4 regions of the Serratia sp. C2(1) genome follow, and region 2 is predicted to be linked to each of the others. Evidence: predicted binding sites of a transcription regulator. Region 2 holds the regulator's gene; each other region holds the start of a gene.
What was found. Region 2 encodes CRP, which controls carbon source genes, mostly activating them, when cyclic AMP is high. Its sites were predicted from a motif close to ATGTGANNNNNNTCACAT; they were not measured.
Positions count from the first base shown of each region.

Region 1 (4,783 bases), on a different contig from region 2:
CAATATGAAGGTAAAGGATGTAGCGCAGGCCTGCGGCTTTGTTGACAGCAATTATTTCTGCCGCCTGTTTCGCAAGAATAACCGATGTTCGCCTTCGGTGTACCGCAGCCGGCAGCGAAGTGAGCCGGCGTTGGACGAGTAGACCGGGCGCAATAGGCCGTGCGCCCGAGGGAGAGTTATTTGACGCCGGCCACGCCGTGCTGGGCGAACCATGCCAGCATGCGTTGCCAGCCGTCCGTTGCCGCTTCGGCATCATAGCTTGGGCGATAATCGGCATTGAAGGCATGACCCGCTTCGGGGTACACCACGATCTCGGCATTGGCGTTAGCTGCGCGAATCGCCTGGCGCATGGTTTCCACCGTTTCCAGCGGGATGCTGGTGTCCTGGCCGCCGTATAATCCCAGCACCGGCGCAGACAGCTGCGTTGCGACGTCGACCGGGTGTTTGGGGGAATTCAGCGTTTTTTCTCCCACGAACTTGCCGTACCAGGCCACTGCTGCCTTCAACTGCGGGTTATGTGCCGCATACAGCCAGGTAATACGGCCGCCCCAGCAGAAACCGGTAATCGCCAGCTTGCCGGCGTCGCCGCCATGACGGGTGGCCCAATGGGCGGCGTGGTCGAGATCGGCCAGCACCTGACTGTCCGGCACCTTGCTCACCAGTTTCTGGAACAATTCGCCTATGTCGGTGTAATCCCTGGCATCCCCCTGGCGGAAGTAAAGCTCGGGCGCTATCGCCAGGTAGCCCTGTTTCGCCAGGCGGCGGCACAAATCCTGAATATGCTCGTGAACGCCAAAAATCTCTTGCACCACCAGCACGACCGGGAAGGGGCCGTCGTGGTTCGCCGGCTTGGCAATATAGGCCGGCAGATTGTCACCCTGCGAGGGAATGGTGGTTTCCCCGGCATGAATACCCTGAACGTCGGTATGAAGCGTAGAAGCGGCCAAGGGTATTACGGCCGGGGCGAATCCCCCCTGAGCCTGTTTTAATGTCATCACATGGTCGGTTTTCATTGCGGTCTCCGTGCAATAGAAAAAAGCGCTGAGAATAACTATAGGTAAGATTACCCGTTATTGGCACCCGGTTGAGCATTTTCGGTCAAGTCCGTAAAAAACGATTAATTATCTGGCTTTAGCGCGTTTTTCTTATCTTTTTATCAGGGTATTGCGCATTTTGGCCTGCATTAGCGCCATAAGGTGCGTTAGCCACATTTTTTGTTGCTAAGTCGCCGATAAAATAAGGCTATTTAAGTAGCATCATCATTGCGGGAAAGGGGCTTGTCGCCAAGGAAAAGGCACTAAATGGCGGTCTATTTTGTCGGCTAGACTTGTGGCAGGTGCGGCTTTCATAGCAGCTCTTGGGTTATTTTATGTGACTTAAATCACAAAAATTATGTAGATTGCTCTCTGTTTCTTTGTTCATGGTGATGGTCGTCACGAAATTGGGTGGCGATTTTCAGTAGAGTACTTTTTTGTTCCTCCCAATAAACATGATCTATGAGGAGTCTCGTATGTCTCAATCTGACGTTTTTCATCTCGGCCTCACTAAAAACGATTTACAAGGGGCCCAGCTTGCCATCGTTCCGGGCGATCCGCAGCGCGTAGAGAAAATTGCCAAGCTGATGGAAAATCCGGTGCACCTGGCTTCCCATCGTGAATTTACTACCTGGCGTGCAGAGCTGGACGGCAAGGCAGTGATCGTCTGCTCCACCGGCATCGGCGGCCCGTCTACCTCGATTGCCGTTGAAGAACTTGCGCAACTGGGGATCCGTACCTTCCTGCGTATCGGGACCACCGGGGCGATTCAGTCGAACATCAACGTCGGCGACGTGCTGGTCACTACCGCGGCTGTTCGCCTCGACGGTGCCAGCCTGCACTTTGCGCCGATGGAATTCCCGGCAGTGGCCGACTTCGCCTGCACCACCGCATTAGTAGAGGCTGCCAAGGCCAGCGGTGCCACTACGCACATTGGCGTGACCGCGTCTTCTGACACCTTCTATCCTGGCCAGGAACGTTACGATACCTATTCCGGCCGCGTCGTCAGCCGCTTTAAGGGCTCGATGGAAGAATGGCAGGCGATGGGCGTGATGAACTATGAAATGGAATCCGCCACCCTGCTGACCATGTGCGCCAGCCAGGGCCTGCGGGCCGGTATGGTTGCCGGCGTGATCGTCAATCGCACCCAGCAGGAAATTCCAAACGCAGAAACCATGAAAAAGACCGAAAGCAAAGCGGTACAGATTGTGGTTGAAGCGGCACGCCGCCTACTGTAATTGCTCCCTTCAACGGGCCGCCAACGCGGTCCGTTTTTTCATTCAGCCTTAATCTGTTACGGTTATACCCACGTTTTGCAAACTGCGGCTGGCCGCAACGTGAAAACCAGGGGGTATACAGCCATCCGCGCCACCCTTTCGGCCGCCTCTTTATCCGTTGATTTCGGTTTTGCCGTTCAGGTTGCGCCTTTTAGACAATAACCACGAGGACGTCTATGACCGCCCAGATTCTGCTTCATCCTTCACTTGCTCCGCTTGATGGCGGCATTAACTTCCGCGATCTAGGCGGCAACAGCGTCGCCGATGGTCGCCGTATCAAACGCGGTCTATTGTTCCGTTCCGGCGCGCTGGATTGTCTGACGGAAAACGACTGCGCCTTCCTGGCCGGCGTGCCGGTGCGCTCGGTGCTGGACTACCGCGACGCCGATGAAGTGCAGGGCAAACCTGATATTCTGTGGCGTGGCGCCGATTACCATCATGTTCCGGCCAACCCATTGAGCAGTGAGGTTAACGCTAACCTGGAAAAGCTGACCAGCCAGACGCTGGCCGGTTTCGACGCGCAGGCGTTTATGCTGGAGTTGTATCGCCGGTTGCCGTTCGGCAATCCTGCGTATAAACGGCTGACTCAACTGCTGATTGCCCCCGATAGCGGTGCTATCGTCCAGCATTGCGCAGTGGGTAAGGATCGCACCGGGGTGGGGGCGGCGCTGGTGTTGTTTGCCCTGGGGGCCGACGAGGCGACGGTGGTTGAAGATTACCTGCTGACCGAAACCACGCTGGCGACCTTCCGCGAGCACATGCTGGATCAACTGTCGATTCGCCTGAACGCCTCGGCGTTGGGGCAGTTCACCTACGTGCTAAGCGTCCGCGAAGAGTTCCTGATGACCGCCCTGAGCTGCATTCGCGCTCAATACGGTTCCACCGATCGCTGGCTGGAGGCAGAATACGGCCTGGGCCCAAGTCAGCGTGAAAGGCTGCAGGCACTCTACCTCGAGTAAACCGCTACACGTTTAGCCGGGGTTTAACCTGCCCCGGCCGGCATTGCGTATCCTTGGCACAGAAAACCCCCGTATCAGGAGCCCGTATTGAGCCTCAACGACATTATCAACTGGGTCAGCGACGCCGTGCGTCAGCACGAAGGCTGGGCCATCCCCATTATTTTCTTCCTGGCATTCGGTGAATCGCTGGCGTTCTTGTCCCTGCTGTTGCCGGCCACGGTGATCCTGCTGGCGTTGGGCGCGTTGATTGGCGAGAGCGGCATCGCTTTTTGGCCTATCTGGGCCGCCGCCGCCATAGGGGCATTTTTCGGCGACTGGCTTTCTTATTGGATCGGTTACCACTATCAGGACCGCGTGGCGCACATGTGGCCGCTATCGCGTAATCCGCAGTTACTGGACCGCGGCCATCTGTTTTTTGAACGCTGGGGTGTGTTGGGGATTTTTATCGGCCGTTTCTTCGGCCCGCTGCGCGCGGTGGTGCCGCTGGTCGGCGGCATCTGCGGCATGCCCCAACGTTACTTCCAACTGGCGAATATCACCTCGGCGATGATCTGGGCGTTCGGTATTCTTGCGCCGGGGGCGTTTGGCATCAAGTGGCTAACCCAATGGTTTGGTTAGTTCTTGCCTGACTTGCGCGGTGTTTCGCAATATTGCGCTACCGGTGCAAAATCAGGCTGGACATCCATACAGTCTCCCCTTAACGTGACGGGCAACAGGCGCATTAAACGCAGGAACGGCAAGGCGTAACAGGAGGCAGGGTGGATACCAGTTTGGTTTACGGTGTGGGTGGGGTAGCGATCGGCATACTGCTGGGGTGGTTGATCGCCAGCCTGCGCGTGCAGCAGGCCCACGCGCAGCATGAAACCGAGCTGCGGCTACTGGAACAGTCGTTGCAGCAGGCACAGCAGGAAACGGCGGCCCGGCAGGACGTTCTGCAACGCAATGAACAGCAAATGCGGCAAACCGATTTGGAGTTACGTAATTTGCACAGCCAATTGGCGGCCGGGCACGAAAAATTGCAGCAGCTCAATCACTGGCGCAACGAATGTGAGTTGCTTAATCAGGAGCTGCGCGCCCAGCGTGAGGTCAACAGCGCTCAGGAAGCCGAACTGCGGGAAGTGACCATCCGTCTGGAAGAGACCCGCATGGCGGCGGAAGAGAAACAGCGTCTGTTGATCAACAGCGAACAACGGCTCACCACCCAGTTTGAAAACCTGGCCAACCGCATCTTCGAACACAGCGGGCGCAAGGTGAACGAACAGAACCAGCAAAGCCTGGATCGCCTGCTGCTGCCGTTGCGCGAACAACTGGACGGTTTCCGCCGTCAGGTGCAGGACAGCTTTGGCCAGGAAGCCCGCGAACGCCATACCCTGACCCATGAAATACGTAACCTTCAGCAACTCAACGCGCAGATGGCACGTGAGGCGATTAACCTGACCAAGGCGCTGAAAGGCGACAATAAAACCCAGGGCAATTGGGGCGAGGTGGTGCTGAGTCGGGTGCTGGAGGCCTC
Region 1 covers NZ_JAZFBA010000005.1:281,173-285,955, forward strand. The annotation lists gene V2S86_RS22515 (helix-turn-helix domain-containing protein) at 1-142, shown strand, start outside; gene V2S86_RS22520 (dienelactone hydrolase family protein) at 177-1,013, opposite strand; gene udp (uridine phosphorylase) at 1,511-2,272, shown strand; gene V2S86_RS22530 (tyrosine-protein phosphatase) at 2,488-3,270, shown strand; gene V2S86_RS22535 (DedA family protein) at 3,358-3,888, shown strand; gene rmuC (DNA recombination protein RmuC) at 4,029-4,783, shown strand, end outside.
Region 1: a site for CRP is predicted at 1,370-1,387, ahead of udp (uridine phosphorylase). Genes of this name have one in related genera too.

Region 2 (4,783 bases):
CTGCATGATGCTGTTGCTGCCGCTCGGCCCGTCGTATTCCAGCCGCTGCTGGCAGCTTTGCAGCGCGATCTCGCAGGTTTGCAGATACTCCTGCGCCAGCTTTGGCGTCAGCATATAGTGCTCGCGCGCCAGAATGGTCATGGCGTTCAGGTGTTCGACAATAAATTGACTGTGCGTCACCCACAGGCGCATATCTGCCAGATAGCTGGATTCAAACCCCGGCTCCTGCATCGCCTGGTTAAGCGAAGTGAACAGCGCGTTGTGCGCCTGGTTCACCTGCATGCGCGCGTAAGCCAGCGCGCTGGGATCGGGTTCCTGCTCTTCCAGCAGCAGGCGAAGCGCCTGTTGATCTTTCTCCAGCGCCTGATGAGCGTTCTTGCGCAGCAGGCCGCTTTGCCACTGTGGCCACAGCCAGATGGTGCCGCCGAACACCAACACGCAGCCGATCAGGGTGTCGATCAGGCGAGGGATCAGGAAATGCGTGCCGTTCAGCGCCAGCAGTTGCAGGGTATAGACCGCCGTCACCGTAAAGCCGATCACCGCCAATCCGTAGTTTTTACGCGAAACCAGATAGGCCGCCAGCGTAATGACCAACATCACGCTCAGGGTAGCGCTCTCGGGCATCTGCAACTGCAGCAACCCGGCGGCGATCACCAGCCCGGCCAATGTGCCGAGCGCACGGTGCTGGATGCGCACCCGGGTGGCGTTGTAGCCGTTCTGGCTCACCAGCATGATGGTCAGCAGGATCCAGTAAGGTTTTGGCAGGTTGAACACCATACCCAGGCTGCTGCCCGCCGCCAGCATCACCCCCAGACGGGCCGCATTGCGCAGGGCGTTGGATTTGAACGACAGGTAGCTGAACAGCGCCGGCCAGAACGGCAGGCGGCTTTGATTGGCCATCAGATCGCGGCGGTATAACGGATGCTGGGTGCGCAGCAGGCGAGCGATACGGCTGAAGTGGTAGTAGCAGAACTGACCCACCGGGTTGTCGGGGTGTTGTGCGGCCACTTTCTCCAGGGCGGCCAGCTCGTGGGTCATACTGAAGCGCTGGGAGTATTGATGGTAGAGAATATCGTGCGCCACCGTGCGCAGCCGGCCGGCAATCACCTGCGCATTGCGGCGGATAATCGCCTCGGCCTGGCTCTGCTCCACCAGCTTTTGCACTTCTTCCGGCAGGTGCAGGCTGACGGTAATGTGCTCCTGCAAATCCAGCGCGACCTGAAAGGTCCGTTGCAGGCGTTTTTGCTCGAGATTATTGGCGTGCGGCAAAAAGTTAAGCTGCTGATACAGCAGGCTGATCAGGTCCATCACTTTTTGCTGGCGCACCAGCAGCGGCGGTAACGCAGTTTGCGGATCGGTATGTTGGGTCAACAGGGAATACTTGGCTTCGAAGTAGTCCGCCAGTTCCAGATAAAGCTGGCTCAGCGATTCGCGCATCGGCTGTTCTTTCCACAGCTTGAACCAGAACCAGGTGAACAGGCCGTACCAGGCTGTCCCCACCCCATACAGCAAGGGGGCGTACCACAGCGGCACCGTGCCGGCCATGCTGAGCGTAAAAATGGCGGCGATCAACGCGGCGGGGAGCAGGCGGGCATGCAACGGGCTGATTTCGCCGCTGACGCCGAGCAGCAGGGCCAGGCCGAGCATTAACGCCGGCAGCGGCAGTTGCCATAGCAACGCCTGCTGCAGCAACAGGCTGCTGAGTGCGAACAGTGAGCCGCCGACGATCAGGCGTTTGAAAAAACGTTTGTGGGGCGTGTCCAGCCCGGCGATGTTACAGCAGGCGGGAACCAGGGAAAACAGCAGGCCGAGTTGCAGGTGGCCAATCAGCAGGCCAAGGAGCACCGGCAGACACAGCACCAGCGTTTGCCGCAGTGCGTAATTGACTTCCGGGTGGTAAATCAGTCGACGCCACATGGTCGGTCGGGGCATAAAAAAACGGCGCGAATCATCGCGCCGTTTTTTCAGTGATTAACGCGTGCCGTAAACGACAATGGTTTTGCCGTGGGCGGAGATCAGGTTTTGATCTTCCAGCATTTTCAGAATGCGGCCGACGGTTTCACGTGAGCAACCGACGATCTGGCCAATTTCCTGGCGGGTGATTTTGATCTGCATGCCGTCTGGGTGAGTCATGGCATCGGGCTGTTTCGCCAGGTTCAGCAGCGTTTGCGCGATGCGGCCGGTAACGTCCAGGAAGGCGAGGTTACCCACTTTCTCTGAGGTCACTTGCAGGCGGCTTGCCATCTGCGCTGACAGGCGCATCAGGATGTCCGGGTTGACCTGAATCAGCTGGCGGAATTTCTTGTAAGAAATCTCAGCCACTTCACAGGCGGTCTTCGCCCTGACCCAGGCGCTACGCTCCTGGCCTTCTTCAAATAATCCAAGCTCGCCGATGAAATCCCCCTGGTTAAGGTAGGACAGGATCATCTCTTTACCTTCTTCATCTTTAATCAGCACCGCGACGGAGCCTTTTACGATGTAGTAAAGCGTTTCGGCTTTTTCACCTTGGTGAATCAGCGTACTTTTGGATGGATATTTGTGGATATGGCAATGAGACAGGAACCATTCGAGTGTAGGGTCTGTTTGCGGTTTGCCGAGAACCATTCGCTGTTATCCTCTGTTGTTATCGCTGCCTTGTGTCACAGGGGTCAGAGTTCCCTGTAAAACGTGCTGTCGCCGTTGTTTTAAGGGTGGCTGGCAGCAGGTTTTGAGGCGTGTCATAAATATACGCTGTCGCTCTAGCATATTAACTTGCCGGGAGAGCTGCAAGCTACATTCTATTAACATACCGGTAAAGGAGCCTTTCTCTGGGAGTTTCCCTGAAATCAGTGTCCCGGAAAGATTTATTGCGGCTCTGTTTGTAGCACAGAGTGAGGCGGGTGTCTCGTGTTGTCTTGCTCGCGCATGATTAGCATCAGGTTCCGTTGCCAGTTTCTATGCGAAAGCGTACCCTGATTTTAAGAAATTAACCGGAGTGACCAGCATGCAGGCAAGAGTTAAGTGGGTAGAAGGGTTGACGTTTCTGGGTGAATCCGCGTCCGGCCATCAGGTATTGATGGATGGCAATGCCGGCGATAAAGCGCCCAGCCCAATGGAAATGGTGCTGATGTCGGTGGGCGGATGCAGCGCTATCGACGTGGTGTCGATCCTGAAAAAAGGGCGGAATGACGTGCGCGATTGCGAGGTGAAACTGACCTCCGAACGGCGTGAAGAAGCGCCGCGCGTATTTACCCATATCAACCTGCATTTTATCGTGACCGGTAAAGATCTGACCGACAAGATCGTTGAACGTGCGGTGAACCTCTCCGCCGAGAAATATTGCTCGGTATCGCTGATGCTGAACAAGGCCGCCAGCGTGACCCACAGCTTTGAAATCCGCGACGTGGCGTAAAACGCAAGAATTTAGGGGCGCGGCCTGCCGCCGCGCTCCGGCCCATTACTCGATTTTTTTGCCTTCCAGCAGTTGCTGCACCAGCGGCGCCATGATCAGCTCCATCGCCAGCCCCATCTTGCCGCCCGGCACGACCAGCGTATTGATGTGCGAGATAAACGAGCCTTGCAGCATTGCCAGCAGATAAGGGAAATCGATCTGATCCAGCCCACGGAAATGAATCACCACGAAGCTTTCATCCAGTGAAGGAATGGCTTTGGCGGCGAACGGGTTGGAGGTATCGACCGTCGGCACGCGCTGGAAGTTGATGTGGGTGCGGGAGAACTGCGGCGTAATGTAGTTGATATAGTCCTCCATCGAACGCACCACAGAATCCATCACCGCTTCACGGGAATGGCCGCGCTCGCCGGTATCGCGGATCAGTTTTTGTATCCACTCCAGGTTAACGATCGGTACCACGCCGACCAGCAGATCGACATGTTTGGCCACGTCGGTATGTTCGGTAACTACGCCGCCATGCAACCCTTCATAGAACAGCACGTCGGTCGGCGCTGGCAGCGCTTCCCAGGGTGTAAAGGTGCCGGGTACCTGGTTATAGGGCACCGCTTCGTCGTAGGTATGAAGATACTTGCGCGACCGTCCGGTGCCGTTCTTGCCGTACTCGATAAAGCTCTGTTGCAGCAGGCCGAAGTCGTTGGCCTCAGGCCCGAAATAGCTGATATGACGACCCAGATCGCGCGCTTTGCGGATCGCCGCGTCCATTTCCGGCCGGGTATAGCGGTGGAAGCTGTCGCCTTCCAGCTCCGCCGCGCGGATGTTCAACTGCTGGAATATCTTGCGGAACGCCACGCTGGTGGTGGTGGTGCCGGCGCCGCTGGAGCCGGTCACTGCGATAACGGGATGTTTGGCGGACATGGTGGTTGTCACTCCGTGTTAAATGCGCCGGCGTCAGAGTAGGGTTATTGGTCTGTTTGACGCCTTTTTGCCAAGGGCAAAATTCCGCGCGCGGGTTTGCAATGATTCATTGTTACCTGATTTTTTCCGTCAGTCATAGAACCGGCAGGCACTAAATTTCTTCCTGCCCGGCGCGGAACTGCCCGCGCGGCATGATGTTGATGGTTTCATGCAGTTCTGACCACACCAGCAGTACTTCGCCGTTTTGCAACTGGCGGCGAACGTCTGCCACTTTCTGCTCCAACGAACGTTCGTGTTCGCCGTAGTCGGTGCCCTCGCGCAGCACAAAGGATTCGATCAGGCTGTTCAGGGTCTCGGTCTCCAGTTCTTTCCAGGGGATAATCACGTTGCGGGTTCCAGATAAGGGGAAAGCCAGGATGGAATGCGGTATTCCAGCCACATGTGGGGCTTGTTCAAACTGCCGCCGACAAAGCCGAC
Region 2 covers NZ_JAZFBA010000006.1:26,069-30,851, reverse strand. The annotation lists gene V2S86_RS22800 (YccS/YhfK family putative transporter) at 1-1,917, opposite strand, end outside; gene crp (cAMP-activated global transcriptional regulator CRP) at 1,972-2,604, opposite strand; gene V2S86_RS22790 (OsmC family protein) at 2,984-3,391, shown strand; gene V2S86_RS22785 (phosphoribulokinase) at 3,437-4,306, opposite strand; gene V2S86_RS22780 (YheU family protein) at 4,458-4,691, opposite strand; gene V2S86_RS22775 (hydrolase) at 4,688-4,783, opposite strand, start outside.

Region 3 (4,783 bases), on a different contig from region 2:
AATTTCGAACGCGCCTGGGAATTGATGGCGCTGATTAACCCCATCAACCATAGCCTGGACAGCACCGCCACCGAACGTTACAAGGTCGAGCCTTACGTGGTCACCGCCGATATCTACGCGGTGGCGCCGCATGTCGGCCGTGGCGGCTGGAGTTGGTATACCGGCTCCGCCGGCTGGATGTATCGGTTGATCGTCGAATCCTTGCTGGGGCTGAAACGCCACGGCGATCGGCTGACCATCAACACCCGGTTGCCCGCAGACTGGCCGCAGGTGACGCTTAACTACCGCGAAGGCGGCAGCGAGTATCGATTGACGATCCGTCAGGGTCAGGGCGAGACGCGGGTCACCGTGGACGGCGAACAACAACCTGAGGCGGCGATAATGCTGGTTGACGATGGGAAGATCCATCAGGTGGAGGTCATGCTGGGGCAGTAAACATCGGGGCGCGGCGATTGCCGCGCCCAATCTCAACAGGCCGTTATTTGCGTGCCAGCAACAAGCCCAGCACCAAACCGACCGTGGCGCCAATGCCTACGCTGTGCCAAGGTTTTTCGCGCACGTAGCCGTCTGTGCGGCAAACGACATCCTTGGCCCGAGCATAATAGGACTCGGTGGCGTCAGTCAGCCGCGACTTAACCTCGCTCAAGGCTTGTTCCGCGTTGGCCTTGATATCGATATAGGCCTGATCGGCGCGATCGCCGGAGTATTTCAACACTTCTTCCAGCGTGTCGCTCAGCATTCTCAGATCGTCATCCAGCGTGGTTTGATCCGCATCCGTATTTCTCGCCATGTTAAATTCTCCGTGGTTAAAAAATTAAACGGTTCTTAACTATAGACAAGGATCGTCGGTCCACGCCATCAGACTATTGGCTAAAATCAGAACACTAACTGCACCTTGGCAGCCAGGCTCTTGTCACCGGCAAACGCCAGCGCCTGCGCCAATTGCCGGCTATCGAACTCGGCAGAAAGCAGCGGTAGCGGATCGACTGTCCCGTCGGCCAGCCAGGCCACCGCCAACGCGAACTCCTCAACAAAACGAAACGATCCCAGCAGGTTCAGCTCTTTGGCAATCAGCAGCATCAGCGGGAAATCCGGGAAACTGCCGCCCATGCCCACCTGCACCACCGTCCCTTTGGCACGGGTGATTTCCAGACAACGCTGTAAAGACGCCGGGTGGCCGGAAACTTCAAAGGCGATATCAAAATACCCTTTGTCCTGCAGATAACCGCTGAAATCGTCGTCGGCGGCGTGCAAACGGACATCGGCCCCCATTTCCCCGGCAATATCCAGGCAGCGCGCGCTGAGATCGGCGCAGACAATTTCACCTGCCCCCAGCGCCTTCAGCGCCGCGACCAGTAAGCAGCCTATCGGGCCGACACCGGACACGAACACCTTTTTCCCTTTGACCTCGCCGGGCTGCTTCGCGGCGTGGATCGCCACCGCCAAGGGTTCGGCAAACACCATCACCTTTTCATCGCGATCGGCGTCGAACGCAATGCACTGCGCGCTATCGACCACCTTGTATTGGGTGAAAGCGCCGTCAACATGCGGGAAATACATCGCGCTGCCGAAAAAACGCATTTGGGTACATTGGTTTTGCTGATTCGCCAGGCAATACTTGCACTGCCCGCATGGCTTGCTGGGGTTCAGCGCCACCTTCCGGCCCGGCGCCAGCAGCGCCGAATCGCTGGCCACCACTTCGCCGATCACCTCATGGCCAAGCACCATCGGCTGACGCACCTGAAAGCTGCCGACCTTACCTTCCTGGTAATAATGCAGATCTGAACCGCAGATCCCGCCACGGGTGATTTTCACCAGCGTGCCGTTTCCCTGATATTCCACCTCCTGCTCCACCACCGCCACGTCATATTTGCCGTTGACTACACAGGACCGGGTTTGAATTTTCATCATGATTTTCCGTTGAACAGATCGTTATACCGCAGCGGACATGCCGCCATCGACAAACAGCAAATGGCCATTAACAAAGTCCGAAGCCTTGGACGACAGAAACACCGCGGCGCCAATCAGCTCCTGCGGATCGCCCCAACGGGCGGCCGGGGTGCGCTTGGTCAGCCAGGCGGTAAACTCCGGATTGTCCGCCAGCGCCTGGGTCATTTCGGTTTTGAAATATCCCGGCGCGATGCCGTTGACCTGAATGTTGTAACGCGCCAGCTCCACGCACATGCCGCGCGTCAGCATTTTTACCGCTCCCTTGGAGGCGGCATACGGCGTAATGGTGTCGCGCCCCAGTTCGCTCTGCATCGAACCGATGTTGATAATTTTGCCGCTTTGGCGTTGCACCATATGGCGCGCCACGGTTTGCGACACCATAAACACCGCTTTCTGATTGACGGCGATAATGTCGTCCCAGTCTTTTTCCGGGAATTCGGTAAAGGGATGGCGCCGCTGGATACCCGCGTTGTTAATCAGCACATCAATCCCGCCCATTTCCGCCTCAATCTGCTCAATGGCAGCGTGAATGGCCTGCGAGTCGGTCACGTCAAAAGGGGCAGCATCGGCACTGAAGCCTTCACGCCGCAGGATATCCACCGCGCGTTGCGCATTTTCCCGGCTGGTGGCATTGACCAGAATATGGGCACCGTACTGCGCCAGCCCACGCGCCAGCAGAAAACCAATGCCCCGTGAAGCGCCGGTAATCAGTATTTTTTTATTATCCAGCGAAAACAAGTTGTTCATAAGGTTCCCCGATCCCTGTCATTCAGTTAGAACAGGTGCCTATCTCACCGGATTGCCGCCGGCAAAAACGTGATCTTCATCACTTAAAATCATGTTACTAAAAGCTGTTACCTTTAACGTGAAGCCGCGCATCCACACAGATCGAAAATTAATATATTTCATTGAAAAATAGTGTTTTTATGCTTTTTAACATCGATTGTTATCGCCAAATCGATTTGCTAACATGGGCTTATCCGCGATGTCTCCGCCCGCACCCTGTTAAGGCCCCAGAATGAAGAACCAACGCGTTACGCTGCAAGATATCGCGCTGCTCGCCGGCGTGACCAAAATGACCGTCAGCCGCTATCTGCGTACGCCGGAAAAGGTGGCGGCCGACACCGCCGCGCGCATTGCCGACGTGATGAAAGAGGTTAACTTCACCGACACGGATGAAGCGCGTGCGAACCAAAAACCGCGCATCGGCGTGTTAGTCCCCTCCTTCAACAACCAGATTTTTGCCGATCTGTTGGCCGGCATAGAATCCGTCGCTCTGGAGCAGGGTTATCAAACGCTGGTGGTGAACTATGACTACAGCCGCGAGCGGGAGGAAGAGCACATCGTCCAGTTGCTGGCCTACCCGATCGCCGGGCTGATCCTGACCGATTCGCAGCACACGCTGCGGGCGGAAAAGTATCTGGCGGCGGCAAAAATCCCGGTGGCGCAGGTGATGGATCTGGAAGGGCCGGCGGGGCGAATTGCCGTGGGGTTCGATAACTATCAGGCGGGTTATGACATGACCGAAGCGCTGCTTGCCAGCGGCAAACGCCAGGTGGTCTATTTCGGCGCCATGTCCGATGCGCGCGACTTGAAACGTTTTCAGGGCTACTGCCGGGCGATGGAAAATCAGGGGCTGACGCCGCGCCAAATCACACCGCATAAGGTTTCATCGGTCTCGGTCGGCTCCGATATGCTGGCGATGGCGCGCCGGCTTTATCCTGAGCTGGACGGCATACTGTGCACTAACGACGATCTGGCGGTGGGCGTGTTGCAGGAGTGCCTGCGGCTCGGGTTGAATATCCCGCAGGACATCGCTCTGTCAGGTTTTCACGGTCTGGATATCGGTAAAGCGACCACGCCGGGCATCGCCAGCGTGATTACCCCACGATTTGATATCGGCAAGGTCGCCACCGAGATCCTGCTAAAACGTATCAAAGGAGTGCCATGCATCGAGCGCGTTGACCTGCACTACCGTATCTCACTCGGTGGCACTATTTGAATGACCGTTAGCCGCAACCGGCATTTTTGCCTTCTCGCCGCGCATCGCCAACCACAACCCGCTGTTTTTCATCGCGTAACCAAACACCAGCCCCACCAATAAAGACGTCGTTACCAGCGGCCAGTCGCCCCCGCCGGCAAAGGTAGCGCAAGCGCCGATAAAGGTGCCGGGCACAAATCCCAGCCATTGCTGTTTTGCCTGAATGCACATCAGGAAGGCCACAATGCCGGTCAGCAGGTAGCCAAGCATGCTCCAACCCGGTGCCAGCTCGCTGCCATGAATGATTGCCATAGCCCAAAACACCCCGCTACAGCTGGTCAGAGTACTGATCAACAACCCTTTCAGACCACCCTGCGGACAGGCGAAATAAGCGGTGCAACCGAGAAAACCGGCCCAGCCGATCAACCCCAGGCTGACGGCAACCCATCCCCAGACGCCGGACAGAATTCCGGTAGTGACGGCAATGGCGAAAATAACGTTCATAAATCGACCCGGCAGAAAAGAAAGCGCGCAGTGTACTCGAAAACCGGTAAATTTATGTGAATTAAGTCACAAAAATTATGCAATAAGAGAAATGGAAATTACAGATTTGCTGAATTTGTCACAAAAAAAACCAGCGTGGCAAGCACGCTGGAAATGACACACAACAACACCAGGGAAATCGTTCGCCACATTGCGTGGCTAAAGTATTCTTTCTTATACCCTATGAATATCAAGCTGCAGCCAACCAGGCTACGGCTTGATAAGCCGGGGTATCAGCGCGGGAAACCCGCGCGGGCCACCATGAAGCTCAAAACCAAGCACACCACGGCACTGACCACAAATAACAGG
Region 3 covers NZ_JAZFBA010000001.1:509,886-514,668, reverse strand. The annotation lists gene V2S86_RS02455 (GH36-type glycosyl hydrolase domain-containing protein) at 1-435, shown strand, start outside; gene elaB (stress response protein ElaB) at 479-790, opposite strand; gene idnD (L-idonate 5-dehydrogenase) at 877-1,908, opposite strand; gene idnO (gluconate 5-dehydrogenase) at 1,933-2,697, opposite strand; gene V2S86_RS02435 (substrate-binding domain-containing protein) at 2,969-3,952, shown strand; gene V2S86_RS02430 (DUF1097 domain-containing protein) at 3,932-4,435, opposite strand; gene V2S86_RS02425 (MFS transporter) at 4,708-4,783, opposite strand, start outside.
Region 3: a site for CRP is predicted at 2,765-2,782, ahead of idnO (gluconate 5-dehydrogenase). Genes of this name have one in related genera too.

Region 4 (4,783 bases), on a different contig from region 2:
TTGCATCCGCTGTATATTGCCCAGCATCAGGAACCGCAGCTTGAGCAGTTGGCCGGGTTTCTGGCCAGCCGGCCGCCGAAGCTGGTGGCGGTTGGGGAGATAGGGCTCGATCTGTACATGGAAAACCCGCAGTTTGAGCGCCAGCAGCGGTTGTTGATTGCCCAGTTGAAGCTGGCAAAACAGCATGATCTGCCGGTGATCCTGCATTCTCGCCGTTCGCACGATCAACTGGCCGCCGCGCTGCGCCGCGTGCCTTTGCCGCGCCGTGGCGTGGTCCATGGCTTTGCCGGCAGCTTGTCGCAGGCGCAGGCATTTATTCGCCTGGGCTATTACATTGGCGTCGGCGGCACCATCAGTTATGAGCGCGCGCAGAAAACCCGCGGCGTGATGGCCCAGTTGCCGCTGGCCTCCCTGCTGCTGGAAACCGATGCGCCGGACATGCCGCTGGCCGGTTATCAGGGGCAACCGAATCGCCCTGAACGCGCCGCAGAAGTGTTCCAGATATTGTGCCAACTGCGTCCGGAATCCCCGGATGACATTGCCGCCCACCTGCAACGCAATACCCACGCCCTGTTTCGTCTCTGAACGATAAAATCCTTAAAAAGCGTGACAACTGTCACGTTATAAGATTTTCATTTGCTTCCTGTTGTATACATTTGTGACATAAATCGGTGCGGGGACTGTCCCGCGCCGTATAATCGCACCCCGAAATCACTTTTCGGCGGACCTCTCGTTTCTACCGGGTAGGGATGCATTTCTTTTTCGCAACAGGGATACTTTGCATGCAACTCATTATGAGCCTGGTAGGAATGGCGGCACTGATCGCCATCGCCGTGCTGCTCTCCAGCAACCGACGCGCCATTAAATTGCGCACCGTTGTCTGGGCATTCATCATTCAGGTAGCCATTGGCGCGCTGGTGCTGTACGTGCCGGTGGGCCGCAGCATTCTCGGCGGCATGTCGGCCGGTGTGGCTAACGTGATCGCCTACGGTAACCAGGGGATTTCGTTTATCTTCGGCGGGCTGGTTTCCGACAAGATGTTTGAGGTGTTCGGTGGCGGCGGTTTCGTTTTCGCTCTGCGCGTGCTGCCGGTGATCGTGTTCTTCTCCTCGTTGATTGCCGTGCTGTACTACCTCGGCATCATGCAACTGGTGATCCGCGTATTGGGTGGCGGCTTGCACAAATTGTTGGGCACCTCACGCACCGAATCGCTGTCGGCGACCGCCAATATCTTCGTCGGCCAAACCGAAGCCCCGCTGGTGGTGCGTCCGTATATCGCCACCATGACCCAGTCAGAACTTTTCGCCGTCATGTGCGGTGGCCTGGCCTCGGTGGCCGGTTCGGTGCTGGCCGGCTATGCCCAGATGGGCGTACCGTTGGAGTATCTGATTGCCGCGTCGTTTATGGCCGCGCCGGGCGGGCTGCTGTTCGCCAAGCTGATGGTGCCGGAAACCGAACAAACCCACGATAAAGACGATGCGACGAAACTGATCGCCGAAGATGACCGCCCGGCCAACGTGATCGATGCGGCGGCGTCCGGTGCGGCATCCGGCATGCAACTGGCGTTGAACGTCGGTGCCATGTTGCTGGCGTTTATTGCGCTGATCGCCTTGCTGAACGGCATCCTTGGCGGTATCGGCGGCTGGTTCGACTACCCGCAGCTGTCGCTGGAGCTGATGCTCGGTTGGGTCTTCTCACCTATCGCCTTCCTGATCGGCGTGCCGTGGCATGAGGCGATGGCCGCCGGCTCGTTTATCGGCCAGAAGATTATCGTCAACGAATTTGTCGCTTACATGAATTTCGGCGCCTATTTGCGCCCGGACGACGTGGTGGCGGCGGAAGGATTGCAGGTGTTGTCGACGCATACCAAGGCGATCATCTCCTTTGCGCTGTGCGGCTTTGCCAACCTGTCATCGGTGGCGATCCTGCTCGGCGGCCTGGGCAGCATGGCGCCGAACCGTCGGCACGATATCGCGCGCTTCGGCCTGAAGGCGGTCGCGGCCGGCACGCTCTCCAACCTGATGAGCGCCACCATCGCCGGGTTCTTTTTGGCGCTGTAAGCCAGGCAAGGTTCCGCAATGGCGCACCAGGCCCTATTGCGGGACACCGCCTATACTCTAAAACGGGCACAGGATGTCGTGCTCGTCGTCTGCATCCGTTTCTTTAGCGAATTTGTGAACGATATCGCGTTATTTTGTGATGCTCTTCACATATAATTCCGTCCTGTTACAGTGTTATTTCATATAGTGTGACTCTGAGCGCGAATTGCCCCGGGCGATCGTGTTCAAATAGCTATTACTGACCCTGCTCGATATGCAGGGCCAAGTGCGGTGAGAAGGATCTCAGTTGCCGCCGCGGGAACCCGTTCCCCGGCGCTATCTTCAAGGAACCAAGTCCGCTCGCCAACACCCAGGTTCGCAGTTGGAGAGTTTTATGACCGAATTAACCGCAGCAGCGCAACGTGCGCTGGCCCTAATGGATTTAACCACGCTTAACGATGACGACACCGATGAGAAAGTGATCGCGCTGTGTCGTCAGGCCAACAGCCCGGCCGGCCATACGGCGGCCATCTGCATTTATCCGCGCTTTATTCCGGTGGCGCGCAAGGCCCTGCGTGAGCAAGGGACGCCGGACATCCGCATCGCGACCGTCACCAACTTTCCGCATGGCAACGACGATATCGACATCGCGCTGGCGGAAACCCGTGCGGCTATCGCCTATGGTGCCGACGAAGTCGACGTGGTGTTCCCTTACCGCGCGTTGATCGCCGGTAATGAGCAGGTCGGTTTTGAGCTGGTGAAGCAGTGCAAGCAAGCCTGCCAGGCGGCCAACGTGCTGCTTAAAGTGATTATTGAAACCGGTGAATTGAAGCAGGCCAATCTGATCCGTAAAGCGTCGGAAATTGCCATTAACGCCGGTGCCGATTTTATCAAAACCTCTACCGGTAAAGTGCCGGTCAACGCCACGCTGGAAAGCGCAGAGTTGATGATGTCGACGATCCGCGATCTGGGCGTCGCCAAAACGGTGGGTTTCAAACCGGCCGGCGGCGTGCGCACGGCGGAAGACGCGCTGCATTATCTGCAACTTGCCGATCGTATTCTGGGTGAAGGCTGGGCCGACGCGCGTCATTTCCGTTTCGGCGCCTCCAGCCTGTTAGCCAGCCTGCTGACGACGCTGGGCCACAGCACCGCAGCGCCCGGCAGCGGATACTGATCGATAACGTCGGCAAGGCGCGATGCAGCGCCTGCCTGCACCCTACATTCGCTCAATCAGGGGGATGCTTTGTTCCTGGCACAAGAAATTATTCGTAAAAAACGTGACGGTCAGCCGTTGAACGAGGCGGAAATCCGCTTTTTCATCAATGGGATCCGCGACAATGTGGTTTCCGAAGGTCAGATCGCCGCGCTGGCGATGACCATTTATTTCCACGATATGACCATGCCGGAGCGCGTGGCGCTCACCATGGCGATGCGTGATTCCGGTACCGTGCTGGATTGGAAAAGCCTGTCGCTGAACGGGCCCTTGGTCGACAAGCACTCCACCGGCGGCGTGGGCGATGTCACTTCGCTGATGCTCGGCCCGATGGTGGCGGCCTGCGGCGGCTACGTGCCGATGATTTCCGGCCGTGGTTTGGGCCATACCGGCGGTACGCTGGACAAGCTGGAGGCGATCCCGGGCTTTAACATTTTCCCGGACGACAACGCCTTCCGCAAGATTATTCAGGACGTTGGCGTGGCCATTATCGGCCAGACCAGCTCGCTGGCCCCGGCGGACAAGCGTTTTTACGCCACCCGCGATATCACCGCCACCGTAGATTCCATTCCGCTGATTACCGCCTCCATTCTGGCGAAGAAGCTGGCGGAAGGGCTGGATGCGCTGGTGATGGACGTTAAAGTCGGCTCCGGCGCCTTTATGCCGACCTATGCGCTGTCGGCCGATCTGGCGCAGGCGATCGTTGGCGTGGCCAACGGCGCAGGGTGTAAAACCACCGCACTGCTGACCGACATGAATCAGGTCCTGGCCTCCAGCGCCGGCAATGCGGTGGAAGTTCGCGAGGCGGTACGTTTCCTGACCGGCGAATACCGCAACCCGCGCCTGCTGGAAGTGACGATGGCGTTGTGCGTGGAAATGCTGCTTTCCGGTGGCCTGGCGAAAGATGACGCCGACGCGCGCGCCAAGCTGCAGGCAGTGCTGGACAATGGCAAAGCGGCAGAAGTGTTTGGCCGCATGGTGGCGGCGCAGCAGGGCCCGACCGATTTCGTCGAGCGCTACGACAGCTATCTGCCGGCCGCGACCCTCAGCAAGCCGGTGTATGCCGAAAAACAGGGCATTATCAGCGCGATGGATACCCGTGCGCTGGGCATGGCGGTGGTATCGCTGGGCGGCGGTCGCCGCCGCGCGACCGACAGTATCGATTACAGCGTCGGCCTGACCGGCATGGCGCGACTGGGCGATAAAGTGGATACCCAGCAGCCGCTGGCGGTGATCCACGCCAACGACGAAGAGACTTGGCAGCAGGCGGCCGAAGCGGTACGCAGCGCTATGGTGCTGAGCGACAAAGCGCCGGAAGAAACGCCAGTGGTGTATAAGCGCATCACGGAATAATTAACGAATCAGGAGCGGCAGCGGCCTTTTCGCTGTCGCCCACAGCGTGAGAACACGCAGGAGAGCACAGATGAAACGCACATTTATTATGGTATTGGACTCATTTGGTATCGGCGCAAGCGAAGATGCCGAGCGTTTTGGTGACAAGGGCTCCGATACCCTGGGCCACATTGCCGAG
Region 4 covers NZ_JAZFBA010000002.1:305,000-309,782, forward strand. The annotation lists gene V2S86_RS17030 (TatD family hydrolase) at 1-585, shown strand, start outside; gene V2S86_RS17035 (NupC/NupG family nucleoside CNT transporter) at 795-2,060, shown strand; gene deoC (deoxyribose-phosphate aldolase) at 2,434-3,213, shown strand; gene deoA (thymidine phosphorylase) at 3,283-4,605, shown strand; gene deoB (phosphopentomutase) at 4,676-4,783, shown strand, end outside.
Region 4: a site for CRP is predicted at 2,195-2,212, ahead of deoC (deoxyribose-phosphate aldolase). Genes of this name have one in related genera too.